DNA from 2 places in the Mesorhizobium sp. P2_D6 genome. Region 2 is predicted to be linked to the other one. Evidence: predicted binding sites of a transcription regulator. Region 2 holds the regulator's gene; the other holds the start of a gene.

Region 1 (4,966 bases), on a different contig from region 2:
GCCAGCGTTCCGCCATTCTGCTCTGCAACCTGCTGGCCGATCGCGTAGCAGTCGGCGGCGGCGGCCGGCGTCGCCTGCGAAGCCAACACGCCGGCGATACCAAGCGCCAGTGCCGCGGTTCTGAAATGGGAGCGAAGCGTTTTCATGGTCGGCGTTGTAACGCAACTGTGCTGAACGTGAAATGAACGGTGAGCGGTTGAAAATCCATCCCCGCAACACCCCCTGCGCGCGAAACGAATGAATGCAATCATGCCGCCCAGATCCCCTCAGACCGGGCGTGCGATTCATAGCCGGAAAACCGGCAGCGCGGCTATGTTTTTTGCCAGCTGGTTCTCAAGTCGTAGGTGGATCGGGAACAGGTCAAGGCGCGACCATTCTCAGAGGCGCCCTAATTAGCGTAGGGAACGCCAAACCATCGGAGTGCGCCATGACGGATAATGACCTTGCCGACCTTTACCGGGGCTACATCGCCTGCCTGAATGCCCAGGACTGGGCCAATCTCGGAAGGTTTGTCGGCAATGAAGTTCAGCACAATGCCGAAATGCTCGGCCTGTCAGGCTATCGCCGCATGCTCGAAGGCGATTTCGCGGCCATTCCCGATCTCAGTTTCAACATCGAACTGCTGGTCTGCCAGCCACCGCGCGTGGCGGCGCGCCTGCATTTCGACTGTCATCCCAAGGGAATGCTGTTCGGCCTGCCGGTGAACGGCAAGCGCGTGTCGTTCGCCGAGAATGTTTTCTACGAATTCGCAGAGGGTCGCATTCGCGAAGTGTGGTCGGTCATCGACAAGGCCGAGATCCAGGCGCAGATTTAGGTGGCGCTTTGCGTGATGGCGCGTATCCGCAGCACCCCGTGATGGAGCGCCAAGTCCTCGTCGTAGCGCGCCTCGGCGAATTCCAGCGACAGGCGTGTCTGGTCGCGCGAGCCGGTGGCGAATGCAGCGCCGTCGAGGCGCGCCCGGATGCTGTCCATGATCAGACGCGTCTCGGCCTCGCCTTGCGCCTTCGACCAGACATGCAGCGTGATCAGCTGGTCGTCATCATTGTCGGCGCCGGTGTCGAGATCGAACGCGCTGGTCCTGCCATACGTGACATAGGGGAAAGCGGCACTGTCTGCCGCCTGCTCGCGCAACCCGGCGCCGCCGAGCAGCGCCGTCAGCGAGGCGTCGCTCTTCAATCTCATGAACAGGGCTTGCAGCAAATCGCCGGGCGCCGTCATCCTCGTCTCCGTTCGCCTGTCTCTCCTAAGAGCATGATGTCTTCAGAAAACCGCTTCACACTTTTCAACATCATGCTCTGGAACAAACCTCATGCCGCCAGCAGTTTCGCGCGCAACCTAACTGCGTTGCACCGGTTTCGCCAGATGACGACCGGCCCGACGCAAGTTGCGAATCGGGCGGCATGGCCGTTTCACGGACCGGTTTCTATTTGGCATGCAGGGAGTTTCAAGAAGGGTGTTATGAGGAGGGCTGTTTTCTCAGACAATTCGAGGTCATTTCATGCGAACGCCATCGCTGCTGCCGGCTTTTGGAAAGCTTGGCGTCAAGCCCGCGGTCGCGATTGCGGCAGCACCCACCCCGTCGAAGGGCATGAATGCCATGGCTTTGCGCATGCGGGAGGTTCTTTCCGTGCATGGCGGCCTCGTCTTGAAGCTGTCGGTGCTGGTCTGGACGATCCTGATCCTGGCGGCGGCATTTTTCATGTCACGGGCCTGACGCCGCGATGGCAAACCGCTACGCCTTGCGCATGGACGAGCCCGAAAGCTGGACCATCTTCGACATCTTCACCGGCCAGCCTGTCGAGCTCAAGCATCAGGTCATGGTGGACATGACTATACGCGATGCGGAAGCGATGGCCGACCGCCTGAACAGCCGGGACGTCAAGCGGCGGGCAAAAGCGGACCGCAAATCCTGATCCAGGTCGATCGCAGCCGGGAGCTAACTGAAATCCGCGGCGGTGAGCACATATATGCTCTTGCGGGTGCGCGCATAGGCCTTGCTGGCGATGTCATGGATGGATCTGGACGCCGTATCGAAGGCTGCCAGATAGGTGGCTTCCGAGGTCGCCGTCCCCGACGGCGCCTTCGAGATTGCATCGGCGGCGACAGAGAAGGAAATCTGGAACATGCCGTCATGGCCGACAAAGCGGATGCGCTTGCCGGCCTCGTCATAGCTGCGGCTTGGATTGGGGAATGTCAGGCTCATGACTTGGCTCCCTTGGGTGCGGCGGCAGCCTTCTTGACTGTCGCCCGCTTCTTCTTCGGTGTCGGGTTCAGGGCTTCCTCAACGCGGTCGGCTTCTTCCTTGGCCAGGCGCAATCCCCTGAGCCTTGCGGTCTTGATCTCCCTGGCTCTGGCCTCGGATACGTAATCGGAGGTTGCCTTGTTGCGCTCGGCCGTCTTCTTCTGCTTGTCCATGAAGCGGGCCTCAGCTTTTTCCATGATGCTCTGATTGCCGTCGGCCATCGCTTAAATCTCCCTTGTGCCTGAAACCGTTGAAATGAAACTTTCCATATAAATAGTCGCTTTGGCGCAGAAATTCAATTTTTTGAATTATTTAGACGGATCGCGATATCTGGAAATCCACAGGCCACATAATACTTTTTAATATTTTGAGCTGCCCGCGAATAATTTTTGGCACTCCTATCTATCGAGTGCCAACGCGCCTATAAGAGCGGTGTGGCCGCCTGTGCAGGCCCCAGAAAGAAGTTCTCATGAAGTTTCGGCCACTCCACGACCGCGTCGTCATCCGGCGCGCCGAAGGCGATACCAAATCCAAGGGCGGCATCATCATTCCCGACAATGCCAAGGAAAAGCCGCAGGAAGGCGAAGTCATCGCCGTCGGCCCCGGCGCACGCGACGAAAACGGCGCGCTTGTTCCGCTCGACGTCAAGGCAGGCGACTTGATCCTGTTCGGCAAATGGTCGGGCACCGAGGTCAAGATCGACGGCGAGGACCTTCTGATCATGAAGGAAGCCGACATCATGGGCGTTATCGAAAAGGCAGTCGAAGCCAAGAAGGCCGCCTGACGAAGCGCCGCGCATCTGCGCGGTGACGGTCCACTCCAAATGCGAACTGGATGAAAAAAATGTCTGCCAAGGAAATCAAATTCTCCACCGACGCGCGCGACCGCATGCTGCGCGGCGTCGAGACCCTCAACAACGCGGTGAAGGTCACGCTCGGCCCCAAGGGCCGCAACGTCATCATCGACAAGGCCTATGGCGCGCCTCGCATCACCAAGGACGGCGTCACCGTCGCCAAGGAAATCGAGCTTGCCGACAAGTTCGAGAACATGGGCGCGCAGATGGTGCGCGAAGTTGCTTCGAAGACCAACGACCTCGCCGGTGACGGCACCACCACCGCCACGGTGCTGGCCGCCTCGATTCTGCGCGAAGGCGCCAAGCTCGTTGCCGCCGGCATGAACCCGATGGATCTCAAGCGCGGCATCGACCAGGCTGTCGCCGCCGTGGTCAAGGACATCAAGGCGAAGGCCAAGAAGGTCAAGTCGTCGGCCGAGATCGCCCAAGTCGGCACCATCGCCGCCAATGGCGACGCCACCGTCGGCGCCATGATCGCCAAGGCGATGGACAAGGTCGGCAATGACGGCGTCATCACCGTCGAGGAAGCCAAGACCGCCGACACCGAACTCGACGTCGTCGAAGGCATGCAGTTCGACCGCGGCTATCTCTCACCCTACTTCGTCACCAATGCCGACAAGATGCGCGTCGAATTGGAAGAGCCCTATGTGCTCATCCACGAGAAGAAGCTCGGCAATCTGCAGGCGATGCTGCCGATCCTCGAAGCGGTGGTGCAGAGCGGCCGGCCGCTGCTGATCATTTCGGAAGACGTGGAGGGCGAAGCGCTGGCGACGTTGGTCGTCAACAAGCTGCGCGGCGGCCTCAAGGTCGCGGCCGTCAAGGCGCCAGGCTTCGGCGACCGCCGCAAGGCGATGCTGGAAGACATCGCCGTGCTGACATCGGGGCAGATGATTTCCGAGGATCTCGGCATCAAGCTGGAAAATGTCACCATCGAGATGCTCGGCCGCGCCAAGCGCGTTCTGATCGAGAAGGACACCACCACGATCATCGACGGCGCCGGCACCAAGGCGACCATCCAGGCGCGGATCGCCCAGATCAAGGGCCAGATCGAGGAGACGACGTCCGACTATGACAAGGAGAAGCTGCAGGAGCGGCTGGCCAAGCTCGCCGGCGGCGTTGCCGTCATCCGCGTCGGCGGCGTCACCGAGTCGGAAGTGAAGGAAAAGAAGGACCGCATCGACGACGCACTGAATGCGACGCGGGCGGCGGTCGAGGAAGGCATCGTGCCCGGCGGCGGCGTGGCGCTTCTGCGTGCCAGGTCGGCGCTTGCCGGACTGACCGGCGCCAATGACGATGTGACGGCGGGCATTTCGATCGTGCTCAGGGCACTCGAAGCACCTATCCGCCAGATCGCCGAGAATTCCGGTGTCGAAGGCTCGATCGTCGTCGGCAAGCTCTCCGACAGCAAGGATCACAATCAGGGCTTTGACGCCCAGAACGAGACCTATGTCGACATGATCAAGGCCGGCATCGTCGATCCGGCGAAAGTGGTGCGCACCGCACTGCAGGATGCCGGCTCGATCGCAGCGCTTCTGATCACCGCCGAAGCGATGATCACCGACGTCCCGGCCAAGGATGCAGCACCCGCGGGCGCTGGCGGCGGCATGGGCGGCTACTGACCCGTCGCCTGAAAGGCCCGCCCGGGAAAGCCGGACGGGCGTAAACAGAACAGCGGCCGCCGGGGCATTTCCCCGGCGCGCCCAAGGATTTCCGTCAGTCAGCAGTCAGCAACGACAGGGAGATCGATAGATGATCAATTTCGCCCCGAAGCCAAATGCTGTGCCCGCGACCAAGCCGGCCGAGGAAAGCCGCTTCGATCGCATTCGCCGGCTTGCCGCCGACAAGCAGAGGCAGACCGATGCCGGCACGAT
Region 2 (4,966 bases):
CGCAGCGGAAGAAGAGATGGCGGCCGTCGACTTTGCCGAGGAGGTCGAGGCCGAGGATGTCGCGGTAGAACGCTTCGGCGGCGGCGAGATCGGTGACGTAGAGAGCGGATTCCAAAACAGCAGAGGGAGTCACGAGGCACCCCCCTCTGCCCTGCCGGGCATCTCCCCCGCAAGGGGGAAGATTGGCAGTTCCGCTGGCGGCGTCTCAACGTTGATGGTTGGCGAAAACGGTAGCAACCTCTGATCTCCCCCCTTGCGGGGGAGATGGCCGGCAGGCCAGAGGGGGGTGTGAAGGATCGCCGACGTCATCGCAGTAAATTCAATCAGGCCACAGCCATCTGCTGCAAACTCACCAACCTTTGGATGCCCTTCTTGGCCAGACCCATCAGCTCCGCGAACTGCCCTTCGGAGAAAGGCTCGCCCTCGGCGGTGCCCTGGATCTCGACGATGCCGCCCTTGCCGGTCATGACGAAATTGGCGTCGGTACCGGCCGACGAATCCTCGATATAGTCGAGATCGATGACCGGCTGACCGTCATGGATGCCGCAGGAAATTGCCGCGACATGGTCTTTCAGCACTTTGGCAATGCTGGCCATCTGCCGTGCTTCCATCCAGCGCAGGCAATCGTAGAGCGCTACCCAGCCGCCGGTGATCGAGGCCGTGCGGGTGCCGCCATCGGCCTGGATGACATCGCAGTCGACGGTGATCTGCTGTTCGCCCAGCGCCTGCAGGTCGACGACCGCGCGCAGCGAACGGCCGATCAGCCGCTGGATCTCCAGCGTGCGGCCGCCTTGTTTGCCGGCAGAAGCTTCACGGCGCATGCGTTCGCCCGTCGAGCGCGGCAGCATGCCGTATTCAGCCGTCACCCAGCCCTTGCCGGAATTGCGCATCCAGCCCGGCACCTTTTCCTCCAGGCTCGCCGTGCACAGAACATGCGTGTCGCCGAATTTCACTAGGCACGAGCCTTCGGCGTGTTTGGACACGCCGCGCTCGAAGGAGATGGCGCGCATTTCGTCGGCTTGGCGTTTGGAGGGGCGCATCGAGGCCTCTTTCTGTTCTTTTTGCGGTTGCGTGGGCGGCTTGTAGACGCATGCAGCCCATGGCGCAAAGGAAAATGGCCGCAAACGCGGCGCCGTGACCGCATACGGCATTGGGCGATCGCAAGAGCGACGCCGCTGGCCGCAAACGCGGCAGCGGGCGATCTGGAACAGACGCCGCTGACCGCAAGTGCGGCAGCGGGTTGCGCAGGGGCGAAGGAAGTCTATATCCTTTAGCCGGAGGTTTTTGGCCCGAATGACCAAGGCAGTCACCGAACCCAGTCTGCTGGCACCCGCGCTGCAGTCGCTCGACATGCGCTCGCGCGACATTTTCCGGCGCATCGTTGATTCCTACCTCAAGGATGGTGAGCCTGTGGGATCGCGCAGCCTGTCGCGCATCCTGCCGTCGTCGCTGTCGCCGGCCACCATCCGCAATGTGATGAGCGATCTCGAACATCTCGGCCTGATCTATGCCCCGCACATCTCGGCCGGGCGGCTGCCGACACAGACGGGCCTGCGTTTCTTTGTCGATGCCTTCATGGAGCTCGGCGATCTTTCCGACGAGGAACGCCGCGTCATCGAGGCGCAGGTGCGCGCCTCCGGCTCGGGCGCGACGCTGGAACACATGCTGACCGAGGCCAGCCAGATGCTGTCGGGCATGTCGCGCGGCGCCGGCCTGGTGCTGGCCACCAAGAACGAGGTGGCGCTGAAGCACATCGAGTTCATCCAGCTTGAGCCGACCAAGGCGCTGGCCGTGATGGTGTCGCAGAACGGCGATGTCGAGAACCGTGTCGTCGACCTGCCGGCCGGCATCACCGTCTCGCAACTGCACGAAGCCTCCAACTTCCTAAACGCCCATATCAGGGGCCGCACGCTCGCTGAGGCGCGCATCGAGATCGCTCGTATCAAGGACGAGACCAGGGCCGCCCTCGACACGCTGTCGCAGGATCTCGTCGAAAAAGGCCTGGCGGTGTGGGCGGGCGCCGACAGCGGCCTGCCGGCGCGTCTCATCGTGCGCGGCCGCGCCAATCTGCTCGAAAATGTCACCGCCCAGGCCGACATCGAATTGCTCAGGCACCTGTTCGAGGACCTGGAAACGCAGGACGGGCTGATCCAGCTGCTCGACCTCGCCGAGGACGGCCCCGGCGTGCGCATCTTCATCGGCTCGGAAAACAAGCTGTTTTCGCTCTCCGGCTCGTCGCTGGTGGTGGCGCCCTACCGCGACAAGGATGCCCGGGTCGTCGGCGCGCTCGGCGTCATCGGCCCTACCAGGCTGAATTATGCCCGCATCGTGCCCATGGTCGACTACACTGCCCAATTGATTACCCGGATGTTGAGATAAGTCCGAAGCCGGCATCACCGCAAAGGAGGGCGCAGAATGGCGCTTGAATCGTTCAAGGCCCAGATCAGTCTGCTGCTCGAGGAAATGGTCAACCAGCCCGAGGACGAGCACGAAATCCAGGAGCAACTGCGCGAAAAACTCCGCGAAATGCGCGCCATGGGCCTGCCGCTGCCGGACGATCTCGTCGCGCTGGAAAAGCGGCTCGACGACGATCTCGATGTCGAGGAAGAAGACAGCTGACGGGTTTCGCTTGAATCTGCGCGCACGCTTCTCTTTTGTGGCGCTCGCACGATATCTCTTCTTTGCATGACGCCCCAACTGGCGTGAATTCGAGGAGGACAGCGTGATCCGGATTGCCGGCTTCGCGAGCCTTGCCCTGCTTGTGGCCACCAGTGCCGTCGCTCAGCAAGCCGATCAACCGCTGCTGACCGGCAAGGACGCTTTCGGCGGTTGGAAGGCGGACAAACCGGGCGTGCGCCGGCTGATCAAGCCGGATGATCTGCAAAAGCCCTATCTTACTGAATCCGCCTCCAACGGCGCCGGCCTCGGCGATCGGCCCGAAGGCGCCAAGCCCGTCCTGCCGCCCGGCTTCTCGGCCGAATTGATCGCCTCCGGCATCGCCAATCCGCGCGTCGTGCGCGTGGCGCCGAATGGCGATTTGTTCGTTGCCGACAGCCACGCCAACCAGATCCGCGTCTATCGGCTGGCCAAGGACAGCGCGAAGCCGACCGAGGACGGCATTTTCGCCGGCGATCTCAACCAGCCCTACGGCATCGCCTTCTACCCGCCGGGCGACAAGCCGCAATGGGTCTATATCGCCAACACCGACAGCGTGGTGCGCTTTGCCTATCGCGACGGCGACCTGAAAGCCTCAGGCGAAGCGGAGACAATCGTCCCCGACATCCCGTCGGGCGGCCACTGGACCCGCGACATCGCCTTCTCGGCTGACGGCAAGACGCTCTATGTCTCGGTCGGGTCCAGATCGAATGTCGCCGAGGGCACGGGGAAGGAACCGCGTGGCGGCCTCGACGCCTGGGCCAAATCGATGCCGCTGGGTGCCGCCTGGGGCCGGGAGGGCGGCCGTGCCGACGTGCTGGCCTTCGACGCTGACGGCAAGAATGGCCGCATCGTCGCCACCGGCCTGCGCAATTGTTCGGGTATGACCGTGCAGCCGGCCACCGGTGCACTCTGGTGTGTCGTCAACGAGCGCGACGGGCTGGGCGACAATGTGCCGTTCGAATACGCCACCTCCGTCAAGGACGGCGCATTCTACGGCTGGCCCTGGTACTACATCGGCAACAATGAGGATCCACGCCGCAAGGGTGAGCGCCCCGACCTTGCCGGCAAGGCAACCATCCCCGACGTGCTGATGCAGGCACATTCGGCGCCGCTCAACATCGTCTTCTATGACGGCGGCAATTTTCCGGCCGAGTACAGGGGCGATGCTTTCGTTGCCCTGCACGGGTCCTGGAACCGCGGCGTACGCACGGGCTACAAGGTGGTGCGACTGAAGTTCAAGGATGGCAAGCCGACCGGCGAGTATGAGGATTTCATCACCGGCTTCGTCATTTCCAATGACTCCGTCTGGGGCCGGCCTGTCGGCGTCGCGGTGGCCAAAGACGGCGCGCTCATCCTCACCGAGGATGCCAACGGCACCATCTGGCGCATCACTCATGTCGACGGCCCTTCCTGAGCCCATTGGTTTGGCCAAGAGCTGCCCCAGTGCACGTCCCGATGTATCGCCTTGGGATAGGTATGGATCACCTCGGCCGATGAGACGCGGTCGTCGAAACCGGTATCCCTGAGATTGAAGAGGCCGACCGAGCCGAAGGACTTCTTCGCCCCTTGCGCGAAGCGGCTGTCGCTGAAATCGTGTTCGTAGAGCGTCACCGTAACGTGACCGTCATTGAGCTTCGGCACGTAAACAGTGCTGATCGTGTCGTTGGCGACGCCCAGCTGGTTGACGTTGAAGCGATAGACGTCCTGCACCATGCGCCGGGCCGCATTGCCGTTGATCATCCAGTATTCGCGCCGCGATGCGCGGTTCTGGTCGTCAAGCTTGAGCGCTGCCTTGCGGCCAAGCCCGAGCCAGTGCTCGAACACCATCACATTGGCGCCCCAGGGGTAGGGATAATTGGACTTGTCGACGATGCGCCGCACGCCGGTGTCGGGAATCTCATTGGTGTCGACATAGTCCAGCCATTGCAGCTGGAACGACGCTTCCACGTTGAGGTCGCTGTTGCGCGGATCGGAAGCAACGATGCGCCAGTCGGAAACCGGCGGATATTTGGTGTCGAGGTCGATGTAGAATCCGGCCTTGGCATTGTCGCCGGGGTCCGGGGAGTCGCGCTCTAACGCGACCAGCCGCACCTCGAAACGGTTGTTGACGACCAGCGGATAGATCATCGGATGAACGGGGTGAGCGCCGGGGTTCCGGCTGTCGGTGAAATACCCGGGCGCCGGGACGACATCGCTGGCGCCTTTGTCGAACAGGCTGAAAGCCTGCCGCCCCTCGAACCACAGATACCATTCCAGCTCGTGACCGCGCGCCTCGGAATAATTGTTGGGCATCCATTGCATAAGCTGG

Evidence for each region. Region 2 encodes HrcA, which represses chaperone genes, less so after heat shock. Its sites were predicted from a motif close to GTTAGCACTCNCNNNNNGNGAGTGCTAAC; they were not measured.
Region 1: a site for HrcA is predicted at 2,631-2,659, ahead of AC1D1L_RS15680 (co-chaperone GroES). Genes of this name have one in related genera too.

What each region holds. Positions count from the first base shown of each region.
Region 1 covers NZ_JBFUEG010000006.1:275,341-280,306, reverse strand. Annotated here, with positions in the region: gene AC1D1L_RS15715 (hypothetical protein) at 1-146, opposite strand, end outside; gene AC1D1L_RS15710 (ester cyclase) at 428-814, shown strand; gene AC1D1L_RS15705 (DUF3168 domain-containing protein) at 811-1,218, opposite strand; gene AC1D1L_RS15700 (hypothetical protein) at 1,499-1,714, shown strand; gene AC1D1L_RS15695 (hypothetical protein) at 1,722-1,913, shown strand; gene AC1D1L_RS15690 (DUF1488 family protein) at 1,937-2,203, opposite strand; gene AC1D1L_RS15685 (hypothetical protein) at 2,200-2,463, opposite strand; gene AC1D1L_RS15680 (co-chaperone GroES) at 2,712-3,026, shown strand; gene groL (chaperonin GroEL) at 3,086-4,714, shown strand; gene AC1D1L_RS15670 (hypothetical protein) at 4,845-4,966, shown strand, end outside.
Region 2 covers NZ_JBFUEG010000019.1:84,303-89,268, forward strand. Annotated here, with positions in the region: gene AC1D1L_RS28310 (VOC family protein) at 1-133, opposite strand, end outside; gene rph (ribonuclease PH) at 324-1,040, opposite strand; gene hrcA (heat-inducible transcriptional repressor HrcA) at 1,294-2,379, shown strand; gene AC1D1L_RS28325 (hypothetical protein) at 2,416-2,619, shown strand; gene AC1D1L_RS28330 (PQQ-dependent sugar dehydrogenase) at 2,723-4,072, shown strand; gene AC1D1L_RS28335 (hypothetical protein) at 4,051-4,966, opposite strand, start outside.